4 regions of the Micromonospora sp. SL4-19 genome follow, and region 4 is predicted to be linked to each of the others. Evidence: riboswitches for the same ligand, from Rfam matches in the RefSeq annotation. Region 4 holds a riboswitch; each other region holds the start of a gene.
What was found. A riboswitch is a leader RNA that binds a small molecule or an ion and turns the genes downstream of it on or off. The one in region 4 is predicted to bind cyclic di-AMP.

Region 1 (8,076 bases), on a different contig from region 4:
CTCGACCGAGGGGCGAGTAGGCGCCATCAGCAAACAGCGGTATTAGCCGCGTATCGGGCGAGCATCATCCACTGAAGAAGTCGTTCGCCCTGATCAGGGGCTATAGAAGATCATGGCTACCCGAAGCCGCGGTATCAGTGCGGAGATCGACCGGAGCCGGTTCTCCGCGTCACCCATTGCTCGGCGCCCGGGGCCATGTGATTGTGCTCCAGCGAGTTCGCCGACCCCCGGCGACTCGGACGGTCGATCTGTCGAACCGGGGCCACGCCGGCAGCTCCGGAGACCGACCGTAACCCCGCCTCATCGCTACATCGCGCCTCGCGGCCCCACCGGGCTCCGCGCTGCGCGCCTAGGAACAGGAGCGAACCCCCTTGAAGCTCTCACCCCGCCTCGCCGCGCTCTCAGGCGCGGTCGCGGCCGGCCTGATCGCTGCCGGCACCGCAGCGGCCGTGCAGGCCGCACCGTCCAGTCCCGCCAGCCCCGATGCAGCCCAGGCCCGTGCGCTCGCCGCCAACTCGGCCGGCGCAATGGTCGCCAGCCGGCCGGCCTACCTGCACGCCAGCTCCGACGACGTGTTCGTGCAGAGGGAGGTCATCTCCTCCGAGGGCACCCAGTACGTGCCCTACGAGCGCACCTACAAGGGCCTGCCGGTCGTCGGCGGCGACTTCGTCCTGGCCACCGACGCCTCCGGCCAGATGAAGTACGCCTCCGTCGCCCAGCAGCAGAGCATCGACGGCCTCGCCACCACGCCGAAACTGACCTCGGCCGCCGCCGCGAAGACCGCGCGCGCCCAGCTCAAGAAGGTCAGCACCGTCGAGGGCACCACGCTGGTCGTCTACACGCTCGGCGACAAGCCGACCCTGGCCTGGGAGACCACGGTCCGCGGCACCGACGACGAGGGCCCGAGCCGCCTCACCGTCGACGTCGACGCGCTGACCGGCGCTGTCCTGCGCAAGCAGGAGCACATCGTGCATGGCACCGGCACCGGAGCGTGGAACGGCCCGAGCCCGCTCACGCTCAACACCACGCTGTCGGGCAGCACGTACTCCATGAAGGACCCGAACGTCACCAACCAGAGCTGCCAGGACGCCGCCAACAACACGACGCTCTCCGGTTCCGACGACCTCTGGGGCAACGGCAACGCCACCAACAAGGAGACCGGCTGCGTCGACGCGCTGTTCGCGGCGCAGACCGAACACAAGATGCTGTCGCAGTGGCTCGGCCGCAACGGCGCCAACGGCAGCGGCGGCGCGTGGCCTATCCGGGTGGGCCTGAACGACCAGAACGCCTACTACGACGGCACCCAGGTCCAGATCGGCAAGAACACCGCGGGCCAGTGGATCAGCTCGCTCGACGTGGTCGCCCACGAGATCGGCCACGGCATCGACGACAAGACCCCCGGCGGCATCTCCGGCAGCGGCACCCAGGAGTTCGTCGCCGACACGTTCGGCGCCGCCACCGAGTGGTTCGCCAACGAGCCGTCCACCTACGACGCGCCGGACTTCCTGGTCGGCGAGAAGATCAACCTGGTCGGCAGCGGCCCGATCCGCAACATGTACAACCCGTCGGCGCTGGGCGACCCGAACTGCTACTCCAGCAGCATCCCCAGCACCGAGGTGCACGCCGCGGCCGGCCCCGGCAACCACTGGTTCTACCTGCTGGCCATGGGCAGCAACCCGACCAACGGCCAGCCGACCAGCTCGACCTGCAACGGCAGCAAGGTGACCGGCCTGGGCATCCAGACGGCCATGAAGATCATGTACAACGCGATGCTGATGAAGACGACGGCCTCGTCGTACCTGAAGTACCGCACCTGGACGCTGCAGGCGGCGAAGAACCTCTACCCGACCAGCTGCACCGAGTTCAACACCGTCAAGGCCGCCTGGGACGCGGTCAGCGTGCCGGCGCAGTCGGGTGACCCGACCTGCTCCGGCACCACCAGCCCGCCGCCCACCGGCTCCTGCTCCGGCCAGAAGCTGGCCAACCCGGGCTTCGAGTCCGGCAACGTGAGCTGGACCGCCTCCTCGGGCGTCATCACCAGCTCCACCGGACAGCCAGCGCACGGCGGCTCGTACAAGGCGTGGCTGGACGGCTACGGCACCACCCACACCGACACCCTGTCGCAGTCGGTGACCATCCCGTCCGGTTGCCGGGCGACCCTCACCTTCTGGCTGCACATCGACACCGCGGAGTCGGGCTCCACGGCTTACGACAAGCTGACCGTGAAGGCGGGCGGCACCACCCTGGCCACCTACTCCAACGCCAATGCGGCCTCCGGCTACGTCCAGAAGTCCTTCGACATCTCGTCGCTGGCCGGCACCACCGCCACCATCTCGTTCACCGGCGTGGAGGACGTCACCCTGCAGACCTCCTTCGTCATCGACGACACGGCGGTCAACCTCTCCTGATCACGAACGAAGCGGCCGGCGGTCGTCCTCCCGACGGCCGGCCGCTTCGTCGGCTCAGCCCTGCGTGGCCGGAGGGTTGTCGGTGGACGCGGTGCAGCCTGTGCACCCGGGACCGGCACTCGGCGGGCGACCGCCTCAGGCCAGCCGATCCGCCCGGGTGCCCGCGTCGCCGCTCCGGTTGAGCCGGGCCACCACGTCCTCCATCGCCCGGCTGAAAAGCTCCATCTGCCGCACCGGCTGCTCCTGGAGCCCGCCGAGCCGCGCGGCCAGCGCGTCGACGTCGGCCCGCGCCGAGGCGCTGACCTGGGCGTCGAGGTCGGCGAGGGCCGCGTTGACGGCCACCACGATGTGTTCGCAGACCGTCTCCATCCCCACCCCGGCCAGCTCCGGGTCAACGGCGACGGACTCGAGGCGGCCGCCCTGGGCGACCACGGCGCGGACCCGGCCGCCGGCCGCCGTGCCCATGGCACGGAGCAGGTGTCCCGGGTCGCCATCGAGCTGCTCGGCGGCCCGCGAGCGCATCGAGGACAGCGCCTGCTGGGTCCTGGTGAGCAGCTCGTCGAGGCTCGCGGCCGCGGTGAACGAGTCGTTGGTCATAGCCGCGCTTTCTTCATGTCTTTCCGGAGCACCGTGACCATAGCAACCACTCCCACCCCCACCGCGTGCCCACATGCACCGAAGGGGCCTCGTTCACGGAAAGAGTGGCCACCCAGGCGGGAATGGCCACTCTCTCCGTGAAACAGCGCGGGTCGTGGGGCAGAAGCGTCCCGTGGACGTCAGCGCGTACGCAGCTTCTGACCCGGGAAGATCAGGCCCGGGTCGTCACCGACGACGTCCTTGTTGCGCTCGTACAGCGCGGGCCAGCCACCGGCGACGTCCTGCGCCTCGGCGATCTCGGACAGCGTGTCGCCGCGCTTGACCAGGTAGGTGTCCCCGCCCACGGAGTCCGGCGCGGTACGCCGATGGCTGCGTGTGGCCGGCTGGTCGCTTCGCGACGTCCGGTCCTTTGTGGCCTTCTTCCGCGGCTTGTTCGCCCCGTCCTTGTTCTTCGCCCCGGAGTCCTTGCTCGAGTAGTGCTTCGTCGAGCCGCCCTTCTTGCCGCAGACCGGCCAGGCGCCGATGCCCTGCCCGTCCAGAACCTTCTCGGCGACAGCGATCTGCTCGCTGCGGCTGGCCAGGTCGGCGCGGCTGGCGTACTTCTGCCCGCCGTAGCCGTTCCAGGTGCCCTTCGAGAACTGGAGACCGCCGTAGTAGCCGTTTCCGGTGTTGATGTGCCAGTTGCCGCCGGACTCGCACTGGGCGATGGCGTCCCAGTTCACGCTGTAAGCGCTGGCCGGCGCGGCCGGACCGAGGATGGCGGCGGCACCGGTGGCGGCCCCGACGACGAGCGCCCCGACGGCGACGCGACGCTGGGTGCTCCGTCGGTGACGTGCGACGTGTTCAGTTGCCATGTGGATTTCCTCCACGCCGACGAGGTGAGCTGTCGGGTTCGGGCCGAGGAGCCCGGCCGCACGATGGCGGCTTCACCCCGAGGTGTCGAGCACCGAGGAACGTGTGGGTCCCCCGCTCCCGCCTGAGGTCCAGGTACCGACGGCCGGCGGCGGGATTAGGCGTTACCGGCCCGTGGCGTCCGCGATCGCGAACGGCTACGACGTTAAGGACGATTTCGGACGATCGCCCACTTCTTGTGAAGTTCTTCACCCGGCCGAGCGACGGCGTCGCTGTCCGAGTTGCACGTTCCCGATGGATGCTCTACAAGCCGCGGAACCGCGTCTACGAGCGATCGTCCCTTCCAGAGCAACGCAGAGAATGCGCCCACTCTGCGGTTCGGCGATGAGCCGGGCGTACCGTGGCGAGGTCCGGTGCCGTCGCCGGGCCCTGGTGAGCAGGCGGGGGACATGACCGACCACGGGCACGAGCTGATCTTCGGGGGTTTCGTCACCCCCACCGCAGGCCGACCGGAGCAGGTGGTGGCGCTGGCCAAGCTCTGCGAGCAGGCCGGCCTCGACCTGGTCACCTTCCAGGACCACCCGTACCAGCCGGGTTTCCTGGACACCTGGACGCTGATGTCGTTCGTGGCCGCGGCGACCAGCCGGGTCCGGCTGGCCGGCAACGTGCTGAACCTGCCCCTGCGCCAGCCGGTGGTGCTGGCGCGCAGCGTGGCCAGCCTGGACCTGCTCACCGGCGGCCGGGTCGAGCTGGGGCTCGGGGCCGGAGCGTTCTGGGAGGCGATCGAGGCGGTCGGCGGACGACGGCTCACCGCCGGGCAGGCGGTCGACGCCCTCGACGAGGCGATCCAGGTGATCCGCGAGGTGTGGGACGTCGAGCGGCGCGGCATGGTCCGGGTCGAGGGCGAGCACTACCGGGTGGTCGGGGCGAAGCGTGGACCGGCGCCGGCGCATCCGGTGGGGATCTGGGTGGGCGCGTACAAGCCGCGGATGTTGCGGCTGGTCGGGCGGGCGGCCGACGGCTGGCTGCCATCGCTGGCGTACCTGCCGAAGGGGCCGGCGGAGCTGCCGGAGCTGAACGCGCTGGTCGACGAGGGCGCTGAGGCGGCCGGCCGGGATCCCCGCTCGGTCCGGCGGCTGCTCAACGTCTCCGGCCAGTTCACCCGGTCCTCCTCCGGCTTCCTGGCCGGGCCCCCTGAGCAGTGGGTCGAGGAACTGGCCGGGCTCGCCCTGGACCACGGCATCTCCGCCTTCATCCTCGGCGCCGACGACCCCACCTCGATCCAGCTCTTCGCCCAGGAGGTGGCGCCGTCGGTCCGCGAGCTGGTCGCCGCCGAACGCGCCGCGCCCGGCAGCCGCGCCAGGGCCGTCGAGGAGCAGCGCGAGGTGGTCGAGGCCGGCGGCGCCACCACGCTCGCCGTGACCCCCACCCCCGATCCGGGCGTACGGCTGACCGACCACCAGCTCTGGGACGAGTCCACTCGCCCGGTCGCCCCGCCGGCGCCGGCCGGGCACGTCTACACCCCACACGCGCAGGCCGTCGGCGCGCACCTCGTCGACGTGCACGACCACCTGCGGCAGGAGCTGACCCAGGTTCGCGACCTGCTCGAACAGGTCAAGCGGGGGGTGGTCTCCGCCGGCGCCGCCCGGGCCGTGCTCAACCAGATGACCATGCGCCAGAACAACTGGACGCTGGGCGCGTACTGCGCCGCCTACTGCACCGTGGTCACCCAGCACCACGGGCTGGAGGACAACTCCGTCTTCCCGCACCTGCGACGCTCGGACCCCGGGCTGGTCCCGGTGCTCGACCGCCTCGAGGCGGAGCACGTGGTGATCCACGACGTGGTGGAGGCTGTGGACCGGGCCCTGGTCGACCTGATTCGCAACCCGGGCGACTTCACCGACCTCCAGCAAGCGGTGGACATCCTCACCGACACCCTGCTGTCGCACCTGTCCTACGAGGAGCGCGAGATCGTGGAGCCGCTGGCCCGGCACGGCTTCTACGCCGGGCAGGTCTGACCGCCGACGGGGCGACGACGACAGCCTCCGTCCGCCGCGGCATGACTACCGCGGCGGACGGAAGGGTAGCCGGCGGTCCTACAGCGAGCGGGCCAGCCGGTCGGCGAGGATCCGGGTGAACCGGGACGGGTCGGCCAGTTCGCCGCCCTCTGCGAGCAGCGCCATGCCGTACAGCAGCTCGGCGGTCTCGGTCAGGGCGGTGGCGTCGCCGCCCTGCTCGTGCGCCTTGCGCAGCCCGGTGACCAGGGGGTGGTTCGGGTTGAGTTCGAGGGTCCGCTTGACCTGCGGCACCTCCTGTCCCATCGCCCGGTACATCTTCTCCAGCGTCGGCGTCATGTCGTGCGCGTCACCGACCACGCAGGCCGGCGAGGTGGTGAGCCGCGAGGAGAGCCGGACCTCCTTGACGGTGTCGGCGAGCGCGCCGCTCATCCAGGTGAGCAGGTCGGCGTACTCCTTGCGCTCGGCCTCGGCCTTCTCCTTCTCCTCGTCGGTCTCCAGGTCGACCTGGCCCTTGGCGACCGAGCGGAGGGTCTTCCCGTCGTACGCGCCGACTCGCTCGACCCAGACCTCGTCGACCGGGTCGGTGAGGATCAGCACCTCGTATCCCTTGGCCCGGAACGCCTCCAGGTGCGGGGAGTTCTCGATGGTGGCCCGGGACTCGCCGGTGGCGTAGTAGATCTCCGACTGGCCGTCCTTCATCCGCTCGACGTAGTCGCGCAGGGTGGTCAGCTCGGCCGGGTCGTGGGTCGAGGCGGCCCGGACCAGCTCCAGCAGGGCCTCGGTGTTGTCGGCGTCCTCCAGCAGCCCCTCCTTGACCACCGCGCCGAACTCGGTCCAGAAGGTGCGGTAGGACTCGGCCGTCAGCTCCTTGAGGGTGGCGAGCACCTTCTTGACGAGGCGGCGGCGGACGGCGCCGATCTGCCGGTCCTGCTGGAGGATCTCCCGGGAGATGTTCAGCGACAGGTCGTGCGCGTCCACCACGCCCTTGACGAACCGCAGGTAGTTGGGCATCAGGGCGTCGCAGTCGTCCATGATGAACACCCGCTTGACATAGAGCTGCACGCCGCGGCGGCCCTGCGGGGAGAAGAGGTCGAGCGGGGCGTGTGACGGCAGGAAGAGCAGTGCCTCGTACTCGAAGGTGCCCTCGCCTCGCATGTGGATGGTCTCCAGCGGGTCGGCCCAGTCATGGGCGACGTGCCGGTAGAACTCCTTGTACTCGGCCTCGTCGACCTCGTCGCGGGAGCGGGCCCAGAGCGCCTTCATCGAGTTGAGCGTCTGCCCCTCGCGGGTGGTGGCGCCGTCCTCACCCTGCCGTTCGACGGTCATCCGGATCGGCCAGGCGATGAAGTCGGAGTATCGCTTGACGATCTCCCGGATCGTCCATTCGGCGGTGTAGTCGTGCAGGTTGTCCTCGTCGTCGACGGGCTTGAGGTGCAGGGTGACCGAGGTGCCCTGCGGGGCCTCGTCGACCGACTCCACCGCGTACGTGCCCTCGCCGGTGGACTCCCAGCGGGTGCCGCCGTCCTGCCCGGCACGGCTGGTCAGCAGGGTCACCTTGTCGGCCACCATGAAGGTGGCGTAGAACCCGACGCCGAACTGACCGATCAGCTCCTGGGAGGCGGCGGCGTCCTTCGACTCGCGCAGCTTGCGCAGCAGCTCGGCGGTGCCGGACTTGGCGATGGTGCCGATCAGCCCGACCACCTCGTCACGGGACATGCCGATGCCGTTGTCCCGCACGGTCAGCGTGCGGGCCTCCTTGTCCACCTCGATCTCGATGTGCAGGTCGGAGGTGTCCACCGCGAGGTCCTTGTCGACCAGCGACTCCAGCCGCAGCTTGTCCAGCGCGTCGGACGCGTTCGAGATCAGTTCGCGCAGGAAGACGTCCTTGTTCGAGTAGATCGAGTGGACCATCAGCTGTAGCAGCTGACGGGCCTCGGCCTGGAACTCCAACGTCTCGGCCTGGTCGCTCACACCGACTCCCTTCACTTCACGGGACTTCCGCCGGAAAGGATACGAGGCGTGCCCACTCAGCCACCGGAGGGTGGCTGAGTGGTTCTGGTCCAACCAGTTGACGGGTTGATGTGTCGGGGGCCACACTGCGGCCATGGCCTTCGCTCCCGTACCCCGTGCCTCGGTCTCCGACCACGTGTTCGGCCAGCTCCGCGACGCGATCGTCAGCGGCCGCTACCGGCCGGAGGAGA
Region 2 (6,860 bases), on a different contig from region 4:
ATTGAACTACACCCGCAGGCGGCACCACTCTACCTGAGGTCACCGGCGCCGTGCACGCAGGTATCCCCGGCGCGCCCTCCGGCCCCGTTAACCACCACCCCGACGCGATCTTGAAATCACTCGAGTCCGTGACCGAGCAGGAAGTTTCACCACGGCAACATATGGCTATTTTCAAGTTCATCGATTGGATGTAGCGTCACCCCCACGTTCTCAGCCACGGCGTGACACACCCCCCTGTCGCGCCGCCAGAAAGAGGTGGGCCCATGGGACTCCGTCCCAACCTGCTGACCCGGCGTACCGCCGGCGTCGCGTCGACGACCCTCGCGCTGCTGCTCAGCACCGCCGCGGTGGGGGTCGTCCCGGCCGCTTCGGCCTTCTCCGCCGCCCCGGCGCGGAGCTGCGTCGAGCCGGCAGACGTCCACTCGGACGCCCGGGTGAAGGCTGGCGCGCACGCCAAGCACGAGCCGAACGAGCTGACCGCCGCGCAGGTGCGCGAGCGCGAGGCGGACCTCGCAGCCGTGGTGGCCGAGCGGGCCAGGTTCCGGGCCGGCGCCGGAGCCGCGCCCCTGGCGACCGTGACCATCCCGGTGGTCGTCCACGTCATCCAGCGGGACAGCACCCGGGCCGGTGGCAACATCCCGGACTCGATGATCAACCAGCAGATCAGCGTGCTGAACCAGGCCTACAGCGGTGGGACCGGTGGCGCCGCCACCGCCTTCGGGTTCCAGCTTCAGAAGATCAACCGGGTCACCAACCCGTCCTGGTACCCGATCATCTCGGGCTCGTCGGCGGAGCGGTCCATGAAGACCTCCCTGCGCGAGGGTGGCAAGAACACCCTGAACATGTACCTGGGCGAGCTGAGCGACGGACTGCTCGGCTGGGCGACCTTCCCGAAGAAGCAGCTGGACAAGATGGACGGCGTGGTCGTGCTCAGCGAGTCGCTGCCCGGCGGCACTGCCACCAACTACAACCAGGGCGACACGGGCACCCACGAGATCGGCCACTGGCTGAACCTCTACCACACCTTCCAGGGTGGCTGCTCCGGCTCGGGCGACGGCGTCTCCGACACCCCGGCTGAGGCGTCGCCGGCATACCAGTGCCCGACCGGGCGGGACACCTGCGCCACGGCCGGCCTGGACCCGATCACCAACTTCATGGACTACACCTACGACTCATGCATGTACCAGTTCACTCCTGGTCAGGCGAGCCGGATGCTGACCGCGTGGAACGCCTACCGCGCGGCGTAGCAGCCCAGCACGGCAAGCCGGTGCCGGCCCCTCATCGACGGGGCCGGCACCGGCTTTGCGGCCTCAGGCGGCCGGGCGGCGGGTGTCAAAGCCGTGGCGACCACGCCGGGCCTTGGGAGGGGCGGCCGCCTGTCGGGTCGAGCCGGTCGCCTGCGGGTCGAGCCAGACCCGCACCTGCGGCCGGCCCTCGCCGGGGTGAATGGCCTGGTCGCGCCGGGTCAGCATCGCCACGTCGACAGTGAACTCGAACAGCCGCCAGTCAACCTGTGGCGCGGCCCGGCCGATCTCGGCCACCCGGGCCACGGTGGCCGGGTCGGTCACCGTGCGAACGCGACCCGCGACGTACGCCTCGTCGTCGCTCTCCTCGGGCGGGAACGAGTGCAGCGCGTAGCGGCCGTCGCGCTCGAGGTCGCGGCGCTTCGGCGAGTCGATGACGAAGCAGTAGAGCCCGTCGTCGGTGATGACCGGGGACACCGGATGGACCCGGGGGCCGCCGTCGGCGCGGACCGTGGCGAGGTAGCCGAAACCCGGCCCGTACTGCTGCAGGAGAAGGCGGATCTCGCCGGCGAGTCGGGGCTCGTCGGCGGCGAATTCGGACCAGGAAGCCATGCGGACATTCTATCGAACAGGCGTACGAAAATGTGGTCCGACACGCAGTTCACGCGTACTGGTCGCTATGGTGTTCCGATGCTGCTCTCCGACCGCGACCTGGTCTCCGAGATCAAGGCGGGCGCGCTCGCGCTGGAGCCCTTCGAGCCTACGCTGGTGCAACCGTCCAGCATCGACGTACGCCTGGACAAGCTCTTCCGGGTCTTCAACAACCACCTCTACACGCACATCGACCCGGCCGTTCAGCAGGACGAGCTGACCTCGATGGTGGAGGTGCCCGAGGGTGAGCCGTTCGTGCTGCACCCGGGCGAGTTCGTGCTCGCCTCCACGCTCGAGGTGATCTCGCTGGGCGACCAGCTCGCCGGGCGGCTCGAGGGCAAGTCCAGCCTGGGCCGGCTCGGGCTACTCACCCACTCGACCGCCGGCTTCATCGACCCAGGCTTCTCCGGGCACGTCACGCTGGAACTGTCCAACGTGGCGAACCTGCCGATCACCCTCTGGCCGGGCATGAAGATCGGACAGCTCTGCATCTTCCGGCTCTCCTCGCCGGCCGAGCACCCGTACGGCTCCGAGGTCTACGGATCGCGCTACCAGGGGCAGCGCGGGCCCACCGCGAGCCGCTCCTGGCAGAATTGGCGCACCTGGCCCACCCGCTGAGCAAGCCGCCGGCTGCCAACAGGGCCCCTTCCTAAGAAGGGGCCCTGCCCGCACCTCAGCCTGGGCGGCCGTAGCTGTTGATCTGGCCGTCCTCGACGCGTTTCATCGTGATCGGCTTGCCGGACTGGGAGGCGTGCACCACCCAGCCGCCGCCGACGTACATCGCGACGTGGTGCAGGTCGCTGTAGTAGAAGACCAGGTCGCCGGGGCGCAGCTCGCTGCGGCTGACCCGCCGGGTGACGTCGTGTTGCTGCCGCGCGTTGTGCGGCAACGAGACCCCGGCCTTGTCCCAGGCCGCCATGGTCAGCCCGGAGCAGTCGTAGTGGTCCGGGCCCGCGGCACCCCAGACGTAGATCTTGCCGATCTGGGCGCAGGCGAACTTGACCGCCACCCCGGCGGGACCACCCGGGTAGCCGGCCGGGCACGGCGCCGGGCGCAGCGGCCCGCCGCCACCGTTGCCGTACACCTTGAGCCGCAGCTTCTGGAGCCGGGCGATCTCGGCGTCGATCTGCTTCTTCTTGGCCGCGAGCTGGGCCTCGGTACGGGCCAGCTGGCTGATCATGTCGTCCAGCGGCTTCTTCTTCGCGGCCAACTGGTCGCGCAGGTCGGCCACGGCCTGCACCTGCTGCTGTTGGCGGTGCGCGAAGCGGTCAAGCAGTTCCAGGCTGTCGACCATCTCGCCCGGCGACTGGCTGCCCAGCAGCGCGTTCACCGTGGAGAGGTTGTCACCCTTGTACGCGTCGGCGGCGAGGCCGCCGACCTGCCCGAGGGCCTGGTCGACCTGGGCCTGCAGCGGGGCGATCTGCTTGGCCAGCGCGGTGGCCTGCTTACGTTTGGCGGCGAGGCTCTCGCGGGTGGCGTTGACCTGTTCGATGATCGGTTCGAGCTTGTTCCAGTCCTGGTCGATCTGGCGCTCGATCTCGGTGACTGACGGATCGGCGTGGGCCGCTGTGGCGCCACCGGTCAGGACGACGGCGGTGCCGACCAGTGCGGCGAGGGCGGTGGTGATGCGGGACCAGCGTGAACGCGGCGCAGCCGTCGACCGGTCGACCGACCGGACCGACGGTGGCCGCGGGGCATGGTATGCCACCGGGCTCCGTACTCCTTCTTGCGTGACCGCCTACCGGGTTAGCTGACGGGTTCGGGCGGGAAGGGAGCCGCCCTACCGCACCGCGGTGCGGATTCACCCCAGATACCTGGGTCCCCGGCTCGCCCGGAGGCGACTCGGCGGTGTCCGACCGTCACCACCCGGGTTGGACGGTGAACCTACCGGTCGACGATTGACCAGAGTAGGGACCGCCGTTATCAATCCGCAACCCGCGACGCCGTGACACTCCGTACGTAAATTCGCGAACCCGCCCAAGGCGATGAAGATTTCTTTCGGGACACATCATTACCTGGAAAGCTATTGACCGGGAGCCATGCGCGGAGTGAGCTTGAGGAAGCAGTGACCCCCATCCCGATCCGGAGGTTCCATGCACCTCTCAAGCCTGCCCTCGCGCAGACGGATACTGCTGGCCGCCGCCGTCGCGGCGGCCACCGCCATCGTGACCACCGGTCCGGTGGCCGCCGAGCCACTCACCACCGGGACCACCGAACCAACCGACCGACAGCAGCAGTACTCCGCGGCGGCCGCGGAGTACGGCGTGCCGCACAGCGTCCTGCTCGGCGTCTCGTACCTGGAGTCCCGTTGGGACACCCACCTGGGCCAGCCGAGCACCAGCGGCGGCTACGGGCCGATGCACCTGACCGACGCGGAGCAGGTCGCCTCGACCCCGTCCAGCGCCCACGTCGACGAGAACGAGGACCCCCGGGGCGACGACTCCCGACCGCTGGCCCTCGACCCCGCGATCGCGGCGCGGCCGAGCGGTGACGTGCTGCCGCAGGCATCCCTGCAGACCGTCGACGCCGCCGCCACGCTCACCGGCATCGCGGCGGAGACGCTGCGCACCGACGCCGCCGCCAACATCCGGGGCGGGGCGGCGCTGCTCGCGTCGTACCAGAAGGCGCTCGGCGGCGCGGTCGGCGCCGGCAGCGACCCGGCGGCCTGGTACGGCGCGGTGGCCCGGTATTCCGGCGCGGACACCGAGGACGCCGCGGCGGCCTTCGCCGACGAGGTGTACGACCAGATCGGCCAGGGGGCCAGCCGGACCACCGACGACGGCCAGCAGGTGACCCTCGTGGCCACCACCGTGACGCCGGACCAGTCCGGGCTGCACAAGCTCGGGCTGCGCCGCGCCGAGCGGCCGGACGGCCTGGAGTGCCCGGTCCGCCTCGCCTGCGAGTGGGTCCCCGCGCCCTACGCGAAGTACGGCCCGGGTTCCGGCGACTACGGCAACCACGACCTCGGCGACCGGCCTGCCCAGCAGAAGATCGAGTACATCGTCATCCACGACACCGAGGGCTACTTCGGCCCGAGCGTGAAGCTGGTCCAGGACAAGACCTACCTGGGCTGGCATTACACGCTGCGCTCGGTGGACGGTTACGTCGCCCAGCACATCAAGGCGAAGAACGTCGGCTGGCACGCCGGCAACTGGTACGTCAACGCCAAGTCCATCGGCATCGAGCACGAGGGCTTCGCCGGTCACGGCACCTGGTACACCGAGGCGATGTACCGGACCTCGGCCAAGCTGGTCCGGCACCTGGCGCTGAGGTTCCAGATCCCGCTGGACCGGCAGCACATCCTGGGCCACGACAACGTCCCCGGCATCACCGCCGGAAACGTGGCCGGGATGCACTGGGACCCGGGCCCGTACTGGGACTGGTCGCACTACTTCGACCTGATGAAGGCGCCGTTCAAGGGCACCGGCACCCCGAACACCGGCCTGGTCACCATCGACCCGGCGTACGCCAGCAACCAGCCGGCCTTCTACGGCTGCAACCAGCAGCCTCCATTCCCACCGGGAGAAGGTGCGCCCCCGACGGCCGAGCCCTGCCCGCTGCGCGGCTCCTCCTCGGTCATCCTGCGCACCGCACCCAGTCCGGCCGCGCCGCTGGTCAATGACCTGGGGCTGCAGCCGAACGGCAAGCCGAACACCATGTTCATCAAGGATCACGGCGCCCGCGCCTCGGCCGGTCAGACGTACGCCCTCGCCGGCATCCAGGGCGACTGGACGGCGATCTGGTACCTCGGCCAGAAGGCGTGGTTCTACAACCCGGCCTCGGCGCCGACGGCGAAGTGGGCGAACGGCTTCGTGGTGACCCCCAAGCCGGGCAAGACCACCATTCCGGTTTACGGGCGCGCCTACCCGGAGCGGGCGGCCTACCCGGCCACCATCCCGTACCAGGCCATCTCGCCGCTGCAGTACACCTTCCCGGCGGGCCAGCGGTACGCGGTCGGCGGCATCCTGCCGGGTGAGTACTACCGGGCCGTCTCGTTCGACGGTTCGGTGCCGGGTGACCGGACTGTGGTCCGCGGCGCCAACCAGTACGTGCAGGTCCAGTTCGGCCATCGGGTGATGTACGTGAACCTCGACGACGTGCAGATCCTGCCGGGCGCGGTCGGCTCGCCCGCCTGACCGACCTGACGCCGAAGGCCCCCGGTCCACTTCTTGGACCGGGGGCCTTCGTGCTGGGCGAAAGGGTCAGTAGGGCCGGCGGAAGCCGGCAATCCCTGACCCTTGGTTGTTGATGTTGCTCACCTGAACCGGCTTGCCGGTCCGGGGTGCGTGCACCATCAGCCCGTTGCCGAGGTAGAGGCCGACGTGATGCAGATCGGAGCCGAAGAAGACCAGGTCACCGGGGCGGGCGTCGGCCCGGGCGATGGCCCTGCCCTCCTTCCACTGCGCGCCGGTGAAGTGGGTCAGCGAGATCCCGGCCGCCTTGTAGGCGTACTGGGTGAGGCCGGAGCAGTCGAACGAGTTCGGGCCGGTGGCACCCCACACGTACGGGTCACCGACCTGGGCGCAGGCCGTCTTGATAGCGGTCTGGGCGGCGCTGCCGAGCACACCGTCGATCTTCGGACAGCCCTCGACGCGTACCGAGGTCTTCGGCAGCATCGCGGTCAGCCGCTTGATCTCGGCGTCGATCTGCTTCTTCGTCGCCGCCAGCTCGTCCTGCTGCTTGATCTCCTCGGCGATGAGCGCGTCCAGCTTCTGCTTCTGGCGGTTGTACTTGTCGCGGGTGGCGAGCACGCCGGCGATCTGCTTTCGCTGCTGCTGGGCCAGCCGGTCGAGCATGACGAGCTGCTCACCGAGGACGCCCGGCTTGCTGCTCACCAGCAGGGCGCCGATCTCCTGCGAGGGGCCGCGCATGTAGTAGTGGGCGGCGATGTCGCCGACCCGGTTCATCGCCAGGGCCGACTCCAGCTCCAGCGGCACCATCTTCTTCTGAAGGTCCGCCGACTTC
Region 3 (8,076 bases), on a different contig from region 4:
GCTGCACGGTTGGACCCTGGACGGGAGCAGCTGGCACCGCCAGCTCGAGGGGCTGCGGGCGCGGTTCGGCGACCGGGTACGGGTGGTGACGTACGACGCACGCGGACACGGCAGGTCCAGCTGCATGGCGTTGCGGACGGCCACCCTCGCCCAGCTGGGCGACGACCTGGTCGCGGTGCTGGACCAGATCGTCCCGCTCGGGAAGGTCGTGCTGGTCGGGCACTCGATGGGCGGGATGACCGTGATGGAGTACGCCCACCGCCACCCCGCGCACTTCGCCGCCCGGACCGCGGGGCTGGTCTTCGTGTCGACCACCGCAGAGGGACACACCCACACCGTCTACGGGCTCTCGCCCCGGATCGCCCGGTTGATCCGGCTCGCCGAGACCACCGGCGCCGGGGTGCTGGCCCGCTGCGGCTCGTGGCGTCCGCCGCGCGCCCTGCTCCGCGCGTTGCGCCCGAGCATCCGCTGGCTGCTCTTCGGCGACCGCTGCGACCCGGCCGACATCCGGCTGGTCACCTCGGCGGTGGCGCACGCCTCGCTCCGCTCGATCGGCGGGTTCCGCGCCTCGATCGGTGCCCAGCACCGGCTGGACACCCTGACCGCGCTCGGCCACCTGCCGGCCGCCGCGCTGGTCGGCGACCGGGACCGGCTCACCCCGCCGCCGTGCGCCGAGTCCATCGCGGCGGCGCTGCCCGCCACCGAGCTGACCGTCTGCCCCGGCGCCGGCCACATGCTGATGATGGAACGCCCGGACGAGGTGAACGGGGCCCTGGCGGCAGTGCTCCACCGCGCACTGGCCCAACCGGTCGAGCCGACCGACCCGCCGGCCCCGCTGGTCGCGAACCGGCCGGTGGCGGCGGGGGGAACGGCCGGGCAAGGGGTGGGAACGCCCGGATAACGGGCAACCGGCACGACCGGCCCCGGGGCAGCGGCATGGCCACGACGACGGCCGGAGCGGCGACCCGTACCCTCATTCAGCCCGCCGTGCCCGCCGCGTGACCACAGGAGCCCCCGCAGTGAGCGACCAGACCACCCTGGAACGGGAGATCGCCGTCGAGCAACGGCATCTCGACCGGGTGTACGCCCGACTGGCGGTACTGCGCCGGTCGGCCGCCGACGCCGAGCGGGAGGGCTACCGGCTGGCCCGGGTCGGCAACTTCGGCGCGCTGGTGGAGCGGGACGCGATGGTCTTCCACGCCGCGCAGCGCCGGCACGTGCTGGACGCCGAGCACGAGGGGCTGGTCTTCGGCCGGCTCGACCTGCGTACCCGGCAGGTGTTGCACGTGGGGCGGCTCGGGGTGCGCGGCGAGAACGCCGAGACGCTGGTGGTGGACTGGCGGGCCCCGGCCGCCGCCGCCTTCTACCAGGCCACCCCGGCCGAGCCCATGGACGTGGTACGCCGGCGCACCATCCAGTCGTCGGCGGAGAAGGTCACCCGGATCGAGGACGACCTGCTGGACCCCGGGTCGGCGCCGCCGGACATGGCGGTGGTCGGCGACGGCGCGCTGCTGGCCACCCTGTCCCGGGCCACCGGCCGGGGCATGCGGGACATCGTCGCCACCATTCAGCGGGAGCAGGACGAAGCGATCCGCTCCCCCGGGTCGGGCGTCACGATCGTCTCCGGCGGTCCGGGCACCGGCAAGACGGCGGTCGCGCTGCACCGGGCCGCGTACCTGCTCTACTCCGACCGGGCCCGGTACACCGGCGGCGGGATCCTGGTAGTCGGCCCGTCCGGCGTGTTCGTCGAGTACATCGCCTCGGTGCTCCCGTCGCTCGGCGAGGAGACCGCCACCCTGCACTCGCTCGGCTCGCTTTTCCCCGGCATGTCGGCGACCCGCACCGACCCACCAGGGGTCGCGGCGGTGAAGGGGTCGCTGCGGATGCGTCGGGTGCTGGAACGCGCGGTCCGGGACGCGGTGCCGGGCTCCCCCACCGAGCTGCGTCTGCTCTACCGGGGCGAGCTGCTGCGGCTGGGGCGGGCCGAGCTGGACGCGATCCGGGATCGGGCGCTGCCGCGCGGCGCGCGCCGCAACGAGGTGCGCCGGGTCGGCTTCGACGCCGTCCTCGCCGCCCTGTACGCGCAGGCCCGCGGGCTGCGGATCGGCGGGCTGCCGGAGCAGCCCGCGTTCGAGGACGAGATCATCGACCGGCCGGAGTTCCGCGAGTTCCTCAAGGCCTGGTGGCCGCGGCTGCACCCGCGGCACGTGCTCGGCTGGCTGGCCCGCCCCGAGCGGCTGCGCCGGTACGCCGGGGGGCTCCTCGCCGGCGGCGAGATCCGGCTGCTGGCCGAGGCGTACCGGACCCTGGACACCGAGGGCCTGACCATCGCCGACATCGCCCTGCTGGACGAGCTGGACGCGCTGCTCGGCAAGCCGGTGAAGCGGGCGAAGCCGAAGCGCGACCCGTTCCAGCTCGCCGGGGGCGTGCGGGAGCTGAGCACGTTCGCCGACCGGCAGCGGGCGGCGCGGGCCGCCGCGCGGGAGCGCCCGGAGGACTACCGCGACTACGCCCACGTGGTGGTCGACGAGGCACAGGACGTCTCGCCGATGCAGTGGCGCATGATCGGCCGGCGGGGCCGGTTGGCCTCCTGGACGGTGGTGGGCGACCCGGCGCAGACCGCCTGGACGGGCGACCCCGGGGAACTGACCCGCGCCCGTGACCAGGCGCTGGGACGGCGCCGCCGGCACCGGTACGAGCTGACCACCAACTACCGGAACTCGGCGGAGATCTTCGCGGTGGCGGCGGCGGAGATCCGTCGGCGCTACCCGGATCTGGCGCTGCCCACCGCGGTGCGCTCCACCGGGGTGCCGCCGGTCGAGCGGACCGTGGCCGCCGCCGAACTGCCCGCCGCGACCGTGGCCGCGGCCGGCGCCCTGCTCGACGAGGTCGAGGGGACGGTGGGCGTGATCACGCCGGTGCCGCGCCGGGACGAGGTCGCCGGCTGGCTGGGCGACCTGGGCGGCACCCGGCTCCAGGTGGTGACCAGCCTCCAGGCCAAGGGTATGGAGTACGACGGCGTGGTGCTGGTGGCGCCGAGCGAGATCCGGGCCGACCCGGAGTCGGGCGTACGGACGCTCTACGTGGCGCTCTCCCGGGCCACCCAGCGCCTCACCACGCTCGACCCGGTCGGCTGACGACGGCTCCTGATTCGCGCGACGGCAGACGCCCCGAGCCGGAGTCGTCGGAGCGGTCCGTCTCCGCGTCCGTTCACTTGCACACATAGCGATGTGAGCATAGATTGGGTCCGGCCGGGGCGCGGGACGGAAGGGTGTGGGCGTGGGCGCAGGTCATGACCACAGCAGCGCGGCGGCCAACGCCGCGCACCGCCATCGTGGTCGACTCTGGGCCGCGTTCGCACTGCTCACCGCCCTGATGGTGGTCGAGGCGGGGGCCGCGTTCGGCACCGGCTCGCTGGCCCTGCTCTCCGACGCCGGGCACATGTTCACCGACGTGCTCGGCATCGGCATGGCGCTCGCCGCGATCACCGCCACCCGGCGAGCCGACACCGATCCACAACGCACCTTCGGGCTCTACCGGCTGGAGGTGCTGGCCGCGCTCGCCAACGCGGTGCTGCTCGGCGGCGTCGCCGCCTACGTGCTGGTCGAGGCGATCCGCCGGTTCGGCAAGCCGCCGGAGGTGCTCGCCGGGCCGATGCTCGCCGTGGCGGTGCTCGGCCTGCTCGCCAACGTGGCCGCGTTCGCGCTGCTGCGGACCGGCGCGCAGGAGAGCATCAACCTGCGCGGGGCATACCTGGAGGTGCTCGGCGACCTGCTCGGCTCGCTCGGGGTGATCGGCGCCGCGCTGGTCATCGCGCTCACCGGCTGGCGGTGGGCCGACCCGTTGGTCGCCGTCGCGATCGGGCTGTTCATCCTGCCGCGCACCTGGCGACTGGGGCGGGCCGCGCTCCGCATCCTGGTCCAGGCCGCGCCGGAGCACCTCCAGGTGACCGCGGTGCACGACCGGCTGGCCGCGGTCCCCGGCGTCGCCGAGGTGCACGACCTGCACGTCTGGACGCTCACCTCCGGAATGGAGGTGGCGTCGGCGCACCTGACCATGGCACCCGGCGCGGAGGTGGGCGAGGTGCTGGCCGCCGCGCGGGCCGCCCTGCACGAGGACTTCCGGATCGACCACGCCACGTTGCAGATCGAACCCGGAACGTCGGCCGGGGCATGCGGACCCGTCGAGTGGTAATTAGGGCAATCTTAAATTCAAGTGGCTATTGTGCAGCTATGCCGGTTTTAGCCAACCACCGAGCCCCGGCCACCCGGGGCGCGGTCGGCACACCACCGGTAGGCTCGGTCGCGGTCTCCGCCGGGCGGCGTCCTCCGACGCCCGCGGGGCCCGTCGCCTAATCGCCTCAGCACGGCGAGCCGGGGAACCACGTTCCTGGGGTGCATCCGCGTCAGCGGTAGGGATCTTCCGTCCCGAACCCGTCAGCTAACCCGGTCGGCGGTTGACGGAAGGACACCTGAATGCCACCAGTGGCACCTGTACGACGGACGGCCGCCCGGTTGGCGGCCCTGCTCATCGCGGCGCTCGCCCTCGGCGTCGTGATCGCGCCGCTCTCCCCCGCCTCGGCGGCCGCCCCGGCCGGCCTGCTGGCCGCCCCTCCCGGCGACCACGAGGGCGGCACCGCGGCGCTGCGCGCCCAGCTCGACACGGCGAGCAAGGGCTGGCTGGATGCGCGAGCGGCGCTGAACCGGTCGGTGAGCCGGCAGCAGCAGCTCGCCGCCCAGCTCAAGACGATCAACGCCGAGCTGGGCGTACGCGACACCAAGGTCGGCGAGATCGCCGCGGTCGCGTACCGGACCGGGCGGCTCGGCACCGCTGCGGCGTTGCTCTCCAGCAACAGCCCGGAGGGCTTCCTGGACCGCGCCGCCGCGCTGCAACAGGTCGCCGCCCACGAGGACCGGGCGCTGCGCGACCTGATCGACACCCGGGACGAGGCCACCCAGACCCAGGCCGCGCTCAACGGCGAGATCCAGGAGCAGCGCAAGCAGGTCGCGGTGATGGCCAAGCGCAAGCAGCAGGCGGAACGCGCGCTCGAGGTGGCCAACAACCGCCCCACCACCAGCACCGGCGGCGGCAGCGTGCAGGGCACGTCCCGGGCCAACGCCACCCCCGCGCCACGCAACGCCGACGGCTCCTGGCCCGCGGAGTCGTGCAGCGTCAACGACCCGACGCCGGCCAACGGCTGCATCACCCCGCGGATGCTGCACGCCCTCCAGCAGGCCAAGGCGGCCGGGTTCACCCGGTACGTCTCCTGCTATCGGCCCAGCGGCTCGGGCGAGCATCCCAAGGGCAGGGCGTGCGACTTCGCCGCGCAGAAGGGCGGCTTCGGCGGGGTGGCCACCGGCGGCGACAAGACGTACGGCAACAACCTGGCCGCGTACTTCATCCGCAACGCCGACCCGCTCGCCGTGCTCTACGTGATCTGGTACAAGCAGATCTGGCTGCCCAGCAGCGGCTGGAAGGCGTACACCGGCGGCAACGGCGACCCGTCCAGCGACCACACCAACCACGTGCACCTGTCGGTGTACTGAGGCCGGGGTGGCCGGCCGCCCGGCGGGCCACCTACGCCCACCGACGTACGCGGGATGTCGCCGCGCGGCCCACGACGCCGCGCTCCCGAGGCACGAGCATCGAGGGCATGATCCGACTGTCGCCCGCGGGGCGCAAGGCTCTGCTCACCCTGCACCTGGTCACCTCGCTCGGCTGGCTCGGCGCGGACCTGGTGCTGCTCACCCTCGGCGTCGCCGGACTGCGCGGGGCCGACCCCCAGGTGGTCTATCCGGCCGCGGGGCTGCTGGTCACCTGGCTCTTCGCCCCGCTGAGCGTGCTGGTCTGGGTGGTCGGGCTGGCCAGCGCCCTGCTCACCCCGTGGGGCCTGCTGCGCTGGCGGTGGGTGCTGGTGAAGTTCGCGATCACCACGGCGATGCTCGGGCTGGTGCTGCTGGCGCTCAGCCCGACCGTGCGGCGGCTCGGCGAGCTGGGGCCGGACCTCACCACCCGGGACCGGCTGGACCTGGTCATCCCGCCGGCGGTCTCCAGCACCCTGCTGATCATCACGACCGTGCTGTCCACCTACAAGCCGTGGGGGCGGCTGCGCCCGGCCGCGCCGGCGAGCCGGCGTCCGGCCGACGGCTCCAGACGCGCCGAGCTGGAGGTGTCGCGAACCGCCGGGCGGCGGGGCTGACTCAGCCCGGGCGCCCCTCCAGGGTGGCGCCGAGCCGGCTGGCGAGGCCGAGGTGGGCCGCCCGGGCCTGGCGGAACGCGTAGCCGAACAGCGGCGCCGGCGCGGAGAGGGTGATCTCGACGTCGATGCGCACCACCCCGTCCGGCTCGTCCCGTAGCCGGGTGTGGTTGCGGACTGTGGTGGCGGGCTGCTGGCGGGCCACCGTCACCACCTCGTCCTCGTTGGCGATCAGCACGTCCGCCTGGTAGGTGACCGGGAAGTGCAGCGGGCCGAGTTCCAGCCGATCGGTGATCGCATAGCTGGCGAGGGCACCGGGTCGGGGCGGCAACTGGCGGACCCGGACGATCAGCGGGTGCAGCTCGCCCTGACGGGTCAGGTCGCTGAGGAGGGCGACCGCGTCCGCCCGGGTGCAGCGGGCCTGCACGGTGTAGCTGAAACTGTCGCTGCTGAGCACGCCGTACCCCCTTGCCGTCGGCGGTCCGCACGATCGTCCCGTACCCGGGGCCGGCTGGCAACGGTCGGTCGGCCCGGGCCGCACGGCCCGAATCCGACGCGGGGCCGGCGGGGAACCGGCCGAGGCGCACGATCAGGCGCCGGGCAGCACCTCGGGGGTGGCGCGCTCGACGAAGTATGGCTCCGGGGCGCCGAAGAGGCCCAGCAGGCCGGTCACCCAGAGCTGCCGGTGGACGAACCGGCTCGGCTCGGTGACCACCAGCTTCACGCCGCTGACCTCAGCGGTCTGGAAACCGGCGACCATCGCGCTGATGCCTACGGAGTCGATGAAGGTGACCAGCCGCATGTTCAGCTCGATCCGGGCCGGACGGCCCTTCGCGAGCACCTCGGCGATCGCTTCCCGCACCTCGTACGCGGTGTCGACGTCGATCTCGCCCCTCGGGGCGATCTCGATGACACCACCCGGCAGCACCGACTTCACGATCGACAGGCTCACGCGAGCACCTCCACTCGCCCGTACGGGCACCTCATCAGTACGCGGGCCGCGACCGAGCGTATTCCTCCGACGGCCTCGGTCGCCACCCCTCGGGATGAGCAATTCGCGGACTGGGCACACCTGGGCATCCCAGTCCGAATCTTCCAGTTCCTGTTCTTCGCAGACGATGGTTCTCAGTCTCCAACGATCGACCGGGGCCGGCCGATCCGCCGACCCAGGGTAGCGGTCCCCGGCCAGTTCGGCCCGCACCCGGTCCCGGCGCGTTCGGGCGGTTGGTCCCGCCGCGCGCTGATCGGCCGCGCCCGGCTCCGAGCGGCGTGGTTTGCGCCGGCTCCGGGCCGGGCACTGCCCGGTGAGCGAACCGTCACGCACCGGATGACCACCGGAGTCCGAAGCGGTCGCCGGACTCCGGCGCCCCCGAGGAGGTAGCACGATGTTCGGAACCGCCCTGCTCGACCGACGCGGCAAGCCCGAGCGGATCGCGGACCAGGCGTGGCAGCACCTGGTCTCCGCCGTCAGCTCCGCCGGGGACAGCGTCCGGGACGCCGCCCGATCCGCCCGGCGCAACGGGTCGGGCCTGGCCGAGGACGCCACCGACGTGGTCGGCTCCGCCGCCGACGAGGCCCGCCGCCGGGCCACCCGCGCCTTCGACGCGCTCGCCGGCCGCCGGCCGGCGCTGCCCTGGGCGCTGCTGGTCAGCGCCGCGCTGGTCGGCGCCGCGATCGGCTGGGCCGCCGGCACCGCCGCCCGGGCCGCCGGAAGCCGCGTACCGGACCTCGAAGAGATCGAGTTCGTGGACGTGGACCGCCCCGGCTCCCCGGCCGGCCTGGACGGCTGACCCGCACCGACGCGGCGGTTGCCCCCACCCGGGGCAACCGCCGCCGGCGCGGTCAGAACGCGGTCACGCCCGCCGGCGCCCGCTCGGCCC
Region 4 (8,076 bases):
GCGACCGGGCTGGTCGCCCGGACCGCGGCCGAGTCGGAGGAGGCCACCGAGGGGCGCCGGCGCAGCGGCCGGGTCAAGCACGACGCGGTACGCGCCGTGGTGCACTCCACGGCGCGTGGCCGGGTGCTCCTGGTCACCAGCGCCGGGCGGGCCTTCAAGATCGACGTGCTGCCGCTGCCGGTGCTGCCCGAGCAGTCCGGCACGGTGTCGCTGCGCGGCGGCATGTCCGCTGCCGAGCTGGTGCCGCTGGAGCCGGGGGAGACGGTGGTGGGTCTGGCGCCGCTCGGCCCGACCGCCGAGGGCTCGCCGGGCCTGGCGCTGGGCACCCGGCAGGGCGTGGTGAAGGTCTGCGCACCGGAGTGGCCGGTCCGCTCGGACGAGTTCGAGGTGATCTCCCTGCGCGACGGGGACGAGGTGGTCGGGGCGACCTGGCTCACCGACGGCGGCGAGACCCTGGCGTTCATCTCCTCGGAGGCGTCGCTGCTGCGGTTCGCGGCGTCCCTGGTGCGACCGCAGGGCATCAAGGGCGGCGGCATGGCCGGCATCAGCCTGACGGCCGGGGCGAGCGTGGTCTTCTTCGGCGCGGTCCGCACCGACGACCCGGGGCGCGGCGAGCCGATGGTGGTCACCTCGACCGGCGCCACGGTCAAGGTGACGCCGTTCAAGGCGTACCCGGCGAAGGGGCGGGCGACCGGCGGGGTGCGCGCGCAGCGGTTCCTCAAGGGTGAGGTGGACCTGGCGGTGGCCTGGGTGGGCCCGCGTCCGGTCGGCGCGACCGCCACCGGCGACCCGGTGGAGCTGCCCCCGGCGGATCCGCGCCGGGACGGCTCCGGCTTCGCCGTGATGCTCGGCCCGACGGTCGTCGGTCACGTCATCGAACGCGACTGACCCCGCCCCGCTGTTGCCGGCGTCAGGCCACCCCGGCGGGGCGGAACTGGACGCTGACCCGGGGGCCGACCGGCCGGGCGGTCTTCGGGACGGCGTGCTCCCAGGTGCGCTGGCACGACCCGCCCATCACCACCAGGTCGCCGTGGCCGAGCGGGAAGCGCAGGCTCGCCGCGCCGCCGCGGGGACGCAGCAGTAGCGGGCGCGGGGAGCCGAAGGAGACGATGGCCACCATCGTGTCGGTGTGCGCCGAGCGGCCCAGGGTGTCGCCGTGCCAGGCCACGCTGTCCCGGCCGTCCCGGTAGAGGCACATCCCTGCGGTGACGAAGGGCTCGCCCAACTCGGCCGCGTAGTGCCGGGTGAGCGCCTCGCGTGCCTCGGTGAGCACCGGGTGGGGCAGCGGTCGGCCGGTGCCGTACCAGCACAGCAGGCGGGGGACGTCGACCTCGGTGTCGTACATGGTGCGGCGCTCGGCCCGCCACGGCACGTCGCCCAGCAGGATGTCGAGCACCGGGTCGGAGCCACGCACCCAGCCGGGCAGGTGGTCGACCCAGGCGCCCCGGCTCAGCTGGTGCCGGCGCAGCTGGCCGGCGAGCGGACCCAGGGCCGGCCCCTGCGCGGCGAAGTCGAGCATCGAGGGCTGGTAGGCGACGTCGGACACGTCGCTGATCCTACCGCGCTCTCGAACAGGCGTACGAGGATCAGCGGCTCGGGGTGTCAACGGGTAGGGTCCCCGGCGGCGGCGCCACCGTGGGTGCCGTCGCGGGCGGCGCTCCGATCCACCCGCCGACGACCCGCCTAGGAGGAGGCGCGCGTGCTGGTGATCCTGCTGACGGTCGGGTTGCCGGCATGACCAGCGCCCCGACGGTCACCCCCGCCGTCCGGCTGCCGTCGCTGACCGGGCTGCGCTGGATCGCCGCCCTGCTGGTCTTCGGCTTCCACGTCGGGACCATGCGGATCATCGCCGAGCCCGACTACCAGGCGGTGGTGGGCCGAGTGTTCAGCCTCGGCCTGTCCGGCGTGGAGTTCTTCTTCATCCTCAGTGGATTCGTGCTGGTCTGGTCGTACCGGGACGGCGAGCCCCGGTGGACCTTCCTGCGCCGGCGGCTGGCCAAGATCTATCCGAACCACCTGGTGACCTGGGCGGCGGCGCTGCTCGTCGCGTTCTGGTTCGCCGACCCGGTCGCCCTCTGGGCCGCGCTCGGCAACCTCGCTCTGGTGCAGGCATGGAACCCCGCTCCCGGCTACTTCTACAGCATCAACACGGTGAGCTGGTCGCTCTCCTGCGAGCTCGCCTTCTACCTCTGCCTGCCGTTCGTGCTGCCCCTGCTGCGTCGGGCCCGCGGCGGCCTGCTGTGGGCGGTGGTGGTCGCCGCGCCGTTGCTCATCGTGGCGCTCTGGCCGGGCCAGCTCCTGGTGCCCGAGGAGAGCCGGTGGTGGTTCACCCAGATCTTCCCGGTGGTGCGGTCGCTGGAGTTCTGGATGGGCGTGGCCGCGGCCGAGCTGATGCGCCGGGGCCGCTGGCGGGGACCCGGGCTGACCCTGGCCAGCCTGCTCTTCGTCGCCACCTGGGTGGTCGCCGCGCAGTGGATCCGCGCGGAACTCTGGGCGGCCCTGCTCGCGGTGGCGTACCTCCTGGTCATCACCGCGGTGGCGGACGCCGACGTGCATGGTCGGCGCACGCCGTGGCGGTCGCGTCCGATGGTCTGGCTCGGTGAGGTCTCCTTCGCCTTCTACCTGGTGCACGTGCTGGTGATGCAGACCGTGCTGCGGCTCACCGGCCACTGGGACGCGGGGGCTCGGGGCTGGCGCGGCTGGTGGGGACTGCTCGCCGTGCTCGGCTTCCTGCTGGTCAACCTGCTGCTCGCCGCTGCCCTGCACCGCTGGGTGGAGATGCCGATGATGCGCCGGCTCGGCCCCCGCCGGGTCCGCGCGCAGGCCCGCCCCGCCGCGCCGTCGCCAGCCGCCGTCGGGCCGGTCGAGGCCCGCGTGCCGCGGCCCAGATCGATCGAGTACGCCGGGCGGCGCGACCCGGACTGAGCCGGCACCACCGTCCACGCTGGTCGGTGGCCTGGTCCGGGTCGTGCGACACGCCCGGCCAGGTGCCGTACGGCAGCCTCGACGGTAGGTTGGGGACGTGCTTCCGATCGCGCTCACCTGTCCCGTGTGGTGGGTGGCGCGCTGGGCGGCCCGTGTGTTCGCCAGCCTGGCCGTGGTCGTCGCCTGTTCGCTCGGTGCCGCCACGCTGCCCGTCGCCTCGGCCGTGGCGGCGCCGGCGGCTCCCCGCACCGCCGCCGGCCCGGTCGACACCTCGGCCCTCCGGGCCGGGCACCTCGTGGCTCCCGGCGCCGACCCGGCTCTCCGGGCCGTGATCCACTGGTCCGACCGGGCCGCCGACCCCGTCGGTCAGCGGTCGCCCTCGCCGGAGCCGCCGACCGGGGCCGGTTCGGCCGGGGCCGCGACCGGCTCCGCCGAGCGGATCGGGCCGAGGGCATCCCACACCGGCGCGGCCGGCACCGGCGAGCGGCAGGTCGTCCCGGTCGGCGCGCCGGACCCGGTGGCCCAGCGGGGCGTCGTGGTCGTTCCGGTCGACCGGCTCCGCGTCCTGGTCGGGCTGCTCCCGGCGACCGTCGGCTCCCGGGCCCCGCCCGCCCGCTGACGAGCCGGGTGGGCCTCCGGCCCGCCCTCGCCGCACCACCGAACCTCACCCCGCACCCCCTGTGGCCCGGCGGCGCCCGGTACCCGGCCGCGCCCCCGCCCCACGGGCCGTGCGGACCTCTCCACCACGCCTGTCCCGTGAGGTGCCGATCATGAAGCAGACCGTTCTCTACCACTTCCTGACCAAGGTCCCCGAGGCCGTCGCCATCTGGTCGGCCCTGCTCGTGCTCGCGCTGGGCGTGCTCGCCGCCCTGCTCGCCCGGCCGGAGCGGGACACGCCGCCCGATGTCGCCCCCGATCCGGCCGCCGAGGAGGCGGCCCGCCGCGCCGACCTGAGCCGGTACGCCGATGAGGTGGCGGTGGCCGCCAGCGGTGCCGCGCAGACCGCCCGCCGGCGCCGCGAGCAGTGGCTGGCCGCCCAGGACGCGGCCGACCGGGCCTGGCAGGGGTACGACGAGGCCGAGGCGGCGGCCCGCCGCCTCGCCGGCACCGCCGTGCTGCCCGCGCCGCGTACCCCGCGTACGCCGGCCGAGTACGCGGCCCGGGAGCGGTGGTTGCACCACGCCGCGATGGAGGCGCACTGGCGGGGCGACCTGACCGCCCGGCAACTCGCCGACGTCCTCGCCCATCGCAACGGATGGGATCCGCGCCGGCACCCGGCCGAACAGGAGATCGTTCTGGCCCGGGCGGTACGCGACGGCCGGCGGGCCGGCTGGCGGGCCGCCGCCGAACGGGAACAGCGGGCCTGGCGCGACGCCGAGCTGGCCGCCGAGGCGGCCCGCACCCTGGCCGCGGAGGCGTACGCGGCGGCCGAGGCCCTGCGGCCCGGCCGGATCCCGGTACGCCGTACCGAGCCGGCGAGCCGGGCCCGCACGTCGGTGCCGGCCGGCGCGGCCGGTGCCGGGGCCACCCGTTGGCGTCCGGCGCGGGTCGGCTGAATCGTTACGAAATTTGGGTGATCCCCGTCACGCTGGTTTCGGAAACGGTCATCCGGATCAGCTCGGACGATCGACCCCCGCAATTCAGGTAGGTCGTCCACCCGATGTCTGATTCTCGCCCGTCAGTCCCGTGATAACTGCTCGTCCCATTGAGTGAAATCAGTTACCAGCTGTTCTGGTCGACGGCGTGATTTGGATGTTTAAGCAGGTGGGAGTGCTTGGCAGGGGGCGTACCCACCGGTACTGTCGGCGCGTCCGGTGCGGTTTTCGATCGCAAGAGGCGACGCCGCTCCGACCCGCTTAATCGTGATCTTACGAACCGGGGACCCATTGCAACACGGGGGTGAATCCGCGAGCTGCGGCCCGCGGTAGGGCGTACTTCCCGCCCGAATCCGTCAGCTAACCCGGTAGGCGGCCGTGGAAGGAGTGCCATCCTCGTGCCATCGACCCCCCGATCCTCCCCCCGCCTCCACGGCGTGGTGGTGCCGTTGCTCGCCTGACCGGCGAGTCGACCACCGGTAACCGCCCCCGCAGCCCGGTCCACCGGGCTCGTCCCCTTCCCGCGGCACCCCGCCCAGGAACGCGCGTGAGCTCCTCCGCGTGTCGGGCCGGCGTGTGCCCGCTCAGGAAAACCGTGGAGGAACACGTGAAGCATCGTCTGAACCGTCAACCGCGGCTGAACCGTCAACTGCGGCGCCTCGCGACCCGGCGCTCGTACCAGATCGTCGCCGGCTCCGCCGCGGCGCTCGTGCTGGCCGGCGGGACCGGTGCCGCGCTGGCCAACGGCCACGACGCGCCCGTCCGCCAGGAGCACACGGCCGCCGTCGCCGAGCTGGCTCCCCAGCCCGCTGAGGTCGCGACCAACGGCGAGGCGCTGGCCGCCGCCGCTGCCCCGTCCCCGTCCGACTCGCCGTCCGCGTCCCCGTCCGACTCGCCGAGCGCGTCGCCGTCGGCGAAGCCCAGCACGACCAAGGCGGACCCGGACGTGACCCCCAAGGCAAAGCCGAAGCCGCCGTCGACCAAGGTCCTCGACTACAGCTACGAGGCGCAGACCGCCTACTGGAACTGCGGCCCGGCCGCGGTGCGCAACGCGCTGAGCGCGAGCGGCGTCGAGACCACCCAGGACGCGATGGCCGGCCCGCTGAACGCCGGCGAGAACGGCACCAACTCGGCCGAGGACACCACCCGCGGCCTCAACCAGATGGTCAAGGGCAGCCCGTACAAGACGCACATGATCCCCGGCCAGGCCGCGACCCCGGCCCAGATGGACCAGCTCCAGGCCGACCTGGTCAAGGCGATCACCGACGGCCGTGGTGTGGTGGTCAACATCGCGGGCTCCGCCACCGACACCGACGGCGGCTGGCACTCGTTCCCCGGCGGCCACTACATCGCCGTGGTCGGCTACAAGAACGACGGCCGGACCGCCCGGATCGCCGACTCGGCGAACCCGGCGCTCCCGTCGTACTGGATCAGCACCATCGACCTGGCGAACTGGGCGGCCACCCGAGGCTACTCGGCCTGATCCCTCGCACCCCGCTCCTCCGTCGGGCACCGGCTCCTGTGAGCCGGTGCCCGACGTCGTACCTGCCCGGTCTCGCGCGTGGTGTCCGTCCGGTGGCACACTGCGCCGTATGGCCGACGAGACGGGTACCCGCCATCTGTTGCTGCTGCACGGCATGGGCGCCACCGGCGAGGTGTGGCTGCCCTGGGCGCCGCTGCTGGAGCACCGGTGGGCGGGGCGCTGGCTCGCCCCCGACCTGGCCGGCCACGGCTGGTCGCCGCCGCTGCCGGCGTACTCCTTCGACGCGCTGGCCCGCCGGGTGCTGGAGGGGCTCGGCCCGGTGGCCGAGCGGCTCGGCCCCCGAGACCGGCTGGTGGTGGTCGGGCACTCGCTCGGCGGGGTGGTGGCGCTGGCGCTGGCCGCGCGGTCGCTGCGGTTGCCGGTGGACGCGGTGGTCGGGCTCGGCATCAAGGTCGCGTGGACCCCGGCCGAGCTGGACAAGGCCCGCGAGCTGGCCCAGCGGCCGGTGACCTGGTTCGCGAGCCGGGACGAGGCGGCCCGCCGCTACCTGCGGGTCTCCGGACTGGTCGGGCTCCTCGCACCCGACCACCCGGTGGTGGAGGCCGGGCTGCGCCGCGAGGACGGCCGCTGGCGGCTGGCCATGGACCCGGCCGCGTTCGCGGTGGGAGAGCCGCGGCTGCCGGCCCTGCTCGCCGCAACCGATGTGCCGGTGCTGCTGGCCCGGGGCGAGCAGGACCAGATGGTGACCGACGCGCAGCTCAAGGAGCTGGGTGTCCCGGTCGCCACGCTGCCGGGGCTCGGTCACAACGCACACGTCGAGGACCCGGAGGCCCTGCTCGCCCTCCTCGACCGGTACCGCTGACCACCGGTCAGGTGACGGGGGCGAGCGGCGAGCCGTCCTGGGCGGCGCGCGCGCCCGGCGGGTTCCAGTCCGCTTCGAGCTGCCGGCGGGCCGCGCCGAGGAACGCCTCGGCGTACGACTCGGCGGGGAAGTCGCCCAGGTAGCGGGTGCGGGTGGCCCAACGGTCCGCCCCCTTCGGGTCGGTGTCGAGCAGCTCGGTCAGCACCTCGTCCACGTTGGACATGTCCCGCCGCAGCACGTAACCCGAGCCGGCGAGGGGGAAGCGCTCGACGAACTGCGCGCCGTCGGCACCCATGTCGGTGACCGCGTACGGCTTGCCGGAGTAGAGGTAGTCGGAGATGACCCCGGAGACGTCCGACACCAGCGCGTCCGAGCGGTTGACGCACTCGGTCAGGCTCAGCTCGCGGCTGGCCGCCGCCCCCCACAGGTGTCCCCGGCCGGTCTTCGCCCGATCCGCCGCGAGCAGCTCGGTGAGCCGGGCCAGCTGCCGCGCCGAGGCAGGATTCTGCGCGGTGTACGGGTGGGCCCGCAGGATCACCGTCGCACCCCGGTCCAGCAGGCGGCGGATCACCGTCTCGGCCACCGGCAGGGAGCAGTAGTTCGCGTCGGCGTGGTGCCCCGTCCAGGTGGGGGTGTAGAGCACCGTCGGGTTGGTCAGCCCGCGGGCCGGCTCCCGGCGTACCTCGATCGCCTCCACCTGGGGCCGGCCGACCACGACGAACTTCTCGGCGGGGATCTCCACGCCGGCCCGGGCGTACCGCTCGATCGCCGCCTGGCCGGCCACGAAGATCCGGTCGAAGATCGCCGAGACCGGGTTGGCGCTCGGCGCCTTGTCGCTGTCGCCGTGGTGCAACTGCACGTGGGTGAGCTGCGAGAAGCGGATGCAGTGGCTGTTCTTCGCGCCGTGGTTGACGTAGAAGGCGACCCGGAGGCTCGGCACCAGGGCCTCGTCCATGGTCTTGAGCGTCGGGCAGAAGACCACGGGCGCGCGGGTCGCGGCGGCGACGGCCGGCAGGAACTCCGGCTCCCGCAGCAGCACCATGAACGGCCGCCCGATCCGCTCCAGGTACGGCAGCCACATGGTGACCTGGTACTCCGAGCCGGGCGGGGCGGAGAAGTAGAGCACGAACTCGGGCTGGTGCCGGCGCAGTGCCCGGCCCACCGGGCCGCCCCCTGCCGTCGGCCGGAACCGGCGTCGGGCCAGGTCGAGC

Region 1: linked by a shared signal. The riboswitch ahead of ACNAVT_RS18875 (transglycosylase family protein) and the one ahead of ACNAVT_RS18020 (C39 family peptidase) in region 4 are both predicted to bind cyclic di-AMP.
Region 2: linked by a shared signal. The riboswitch ahead of ACNAVT_RS25990 (NlpC/P60 family protein) and the one ahead of ACNAVT_RS18020 (C39 family peptidase) in region 4 are both predicted to bind cyclic di-AMP.
Region 3: linked by a shared signal. The riboswitch ahead of ACNAVT_RS13720 (hypothetical protein) and the one ahead of ACNAVT_RS18020 (C39 family peptidase) in region 4 are both predicted to bind cyclic di-AMP.

What each region holds. Positions count from the first base shown of each region.
Region 1 is NZ_JBLROB010000015.1:1,477-9,552, forward strand. It holds gene ACNAVT_RS18865 (M4 family metallopeptidase) at 372-2,408, shown strand; gene ACNAVT_RS18870 (YbaB/EbfC family nucleoid-associated protein) at 2,544-3,005, opposite strand; gene ACNAVT_RS18875 (transglycosylase family protein) at 3,185-3,859, opposite strand; cyclic di-AMP (ydaO/yuaA leader) riboswitch at 3,859-4,031, opposite strand; gene ACNAVT_RS18880 (LLM class flavin-dependent oxidoreductase) at 4,307-5,875, shown strand; gene htpG (molecular chaperone HtpG) at 5,954-7,846, opposite strand; gene ACNAVT_RS18890 (FadR/GntR family transcriptional regulator) at 7,980-8,076, shown strand, end outside.
Region 2 is NZ_JBLROB010000029.1:69,897-76,756, reverse strand. It holds tRNA gene ACNAVT_RS26010 (tRNA-Gly) at 1-16, opposite strand, end outside; gene ACNAVT_RS26005 (zinc metalloprotease) at 264-1,247, shown strand; gene ACNAVT_RS26000 (pyridoxamine 5'-phosphate oxidase family protein) at 1,311-1,856, opposite strand; gene dcd (dCTP deaminase) at 1,935-2,513, shown strand; gene ACNAVT_RS25990 (NlpC/P60 family protein) at 2,569-3,603, opposite strand; cyclic di-AMP (ydaO/yuaA leader) riboswitch at 3,616-3,753, opposite strand; gene ACNAVT_RS25985 (N-acetylmuramoyl-L-alanine amidase) at 3,989-6,031, shown strand; gene ACNAVT_RS25980 (NlpC/P60 family protein) at 6,098-6,860, opposite strand, start outside.
Region 3 is NZ_JBLROB010000008.1:102,342-110,417, reverse strand. It holds gene ACNAVT_RS13735 (alpha/beta fold hydrolase) at 1-901, shown strand, start outside; gene ACNAVT_RS13730 (HelD family protein) at 1,020-3,137, shown strand; gene ACNAVT_RS13725 (cation diffusion facilitator family transporter) at 3,280-4,194, shown strand; cyclic di-AMP (ydaO/yuaA leader) riboswitch at 4,339-4,471, shown strand; gene ACNAVT_RS13720 (hypothetical protein) at 4,476-5,546, shown strand; gene ACNAVT_RS13715 (hypothetical protein) at 5,654-6,199, shown strand; gene ACNAVT_RS13710 (SRPBCC family protein) at 6,201-6,653, opposite strand; gene ACNAVT_RS13705 (STAS domain-containing protein) at 6,786-7,148, opposite strand; gene ACNAVT_RS13700 (hypothetical protein) at 7,582-7,986, shown strand; gene ACNAVT_RS13695 (maleylpyruvate isomerase N-terminal domain-containing protein) at 8,039-8,076, opposite strand, start outside.
Region 4 is NZ_JBLROB010000013.1:88,407-96,482, reverse strand. It holds gene ACNAVT_RS18045 (DNA topoisomerase (ATP-hydrolyzing)) at 1-888, shown strand, start outside; gene ACNAVT_RS18040 (alpha-ketoglutarate-dependent dioxygenase AlkB) at 911-1,546, opposite strand; gene ACNAVT_RS18035 (acyltransferase family protein) at 1,735-2,925, shown strand; gene ACNAVT_RS18030 (hypothetical protein) at 3,023-3,544, shown strand; gene ACNAVT_RS18025 (hypothetical protein) at 3,696-4,481, shown strand; cyclic di-AMP (ydaO/yuaA leader) riboswitch at 4,769-4,910, shown strand; gene ACNAVT_RS18020 (C39 family peptidase) at 5,116-6,003, shown strand; gene ACNAVT_RS18015 (alpha/beta fold hydrolase) at 6,113-6,865, shown strand; gene ACNAVT_RS18010 (CDP-glycerol glycerophosphotransferase family protein) at 6,873-8,076, opposite strand, start outside.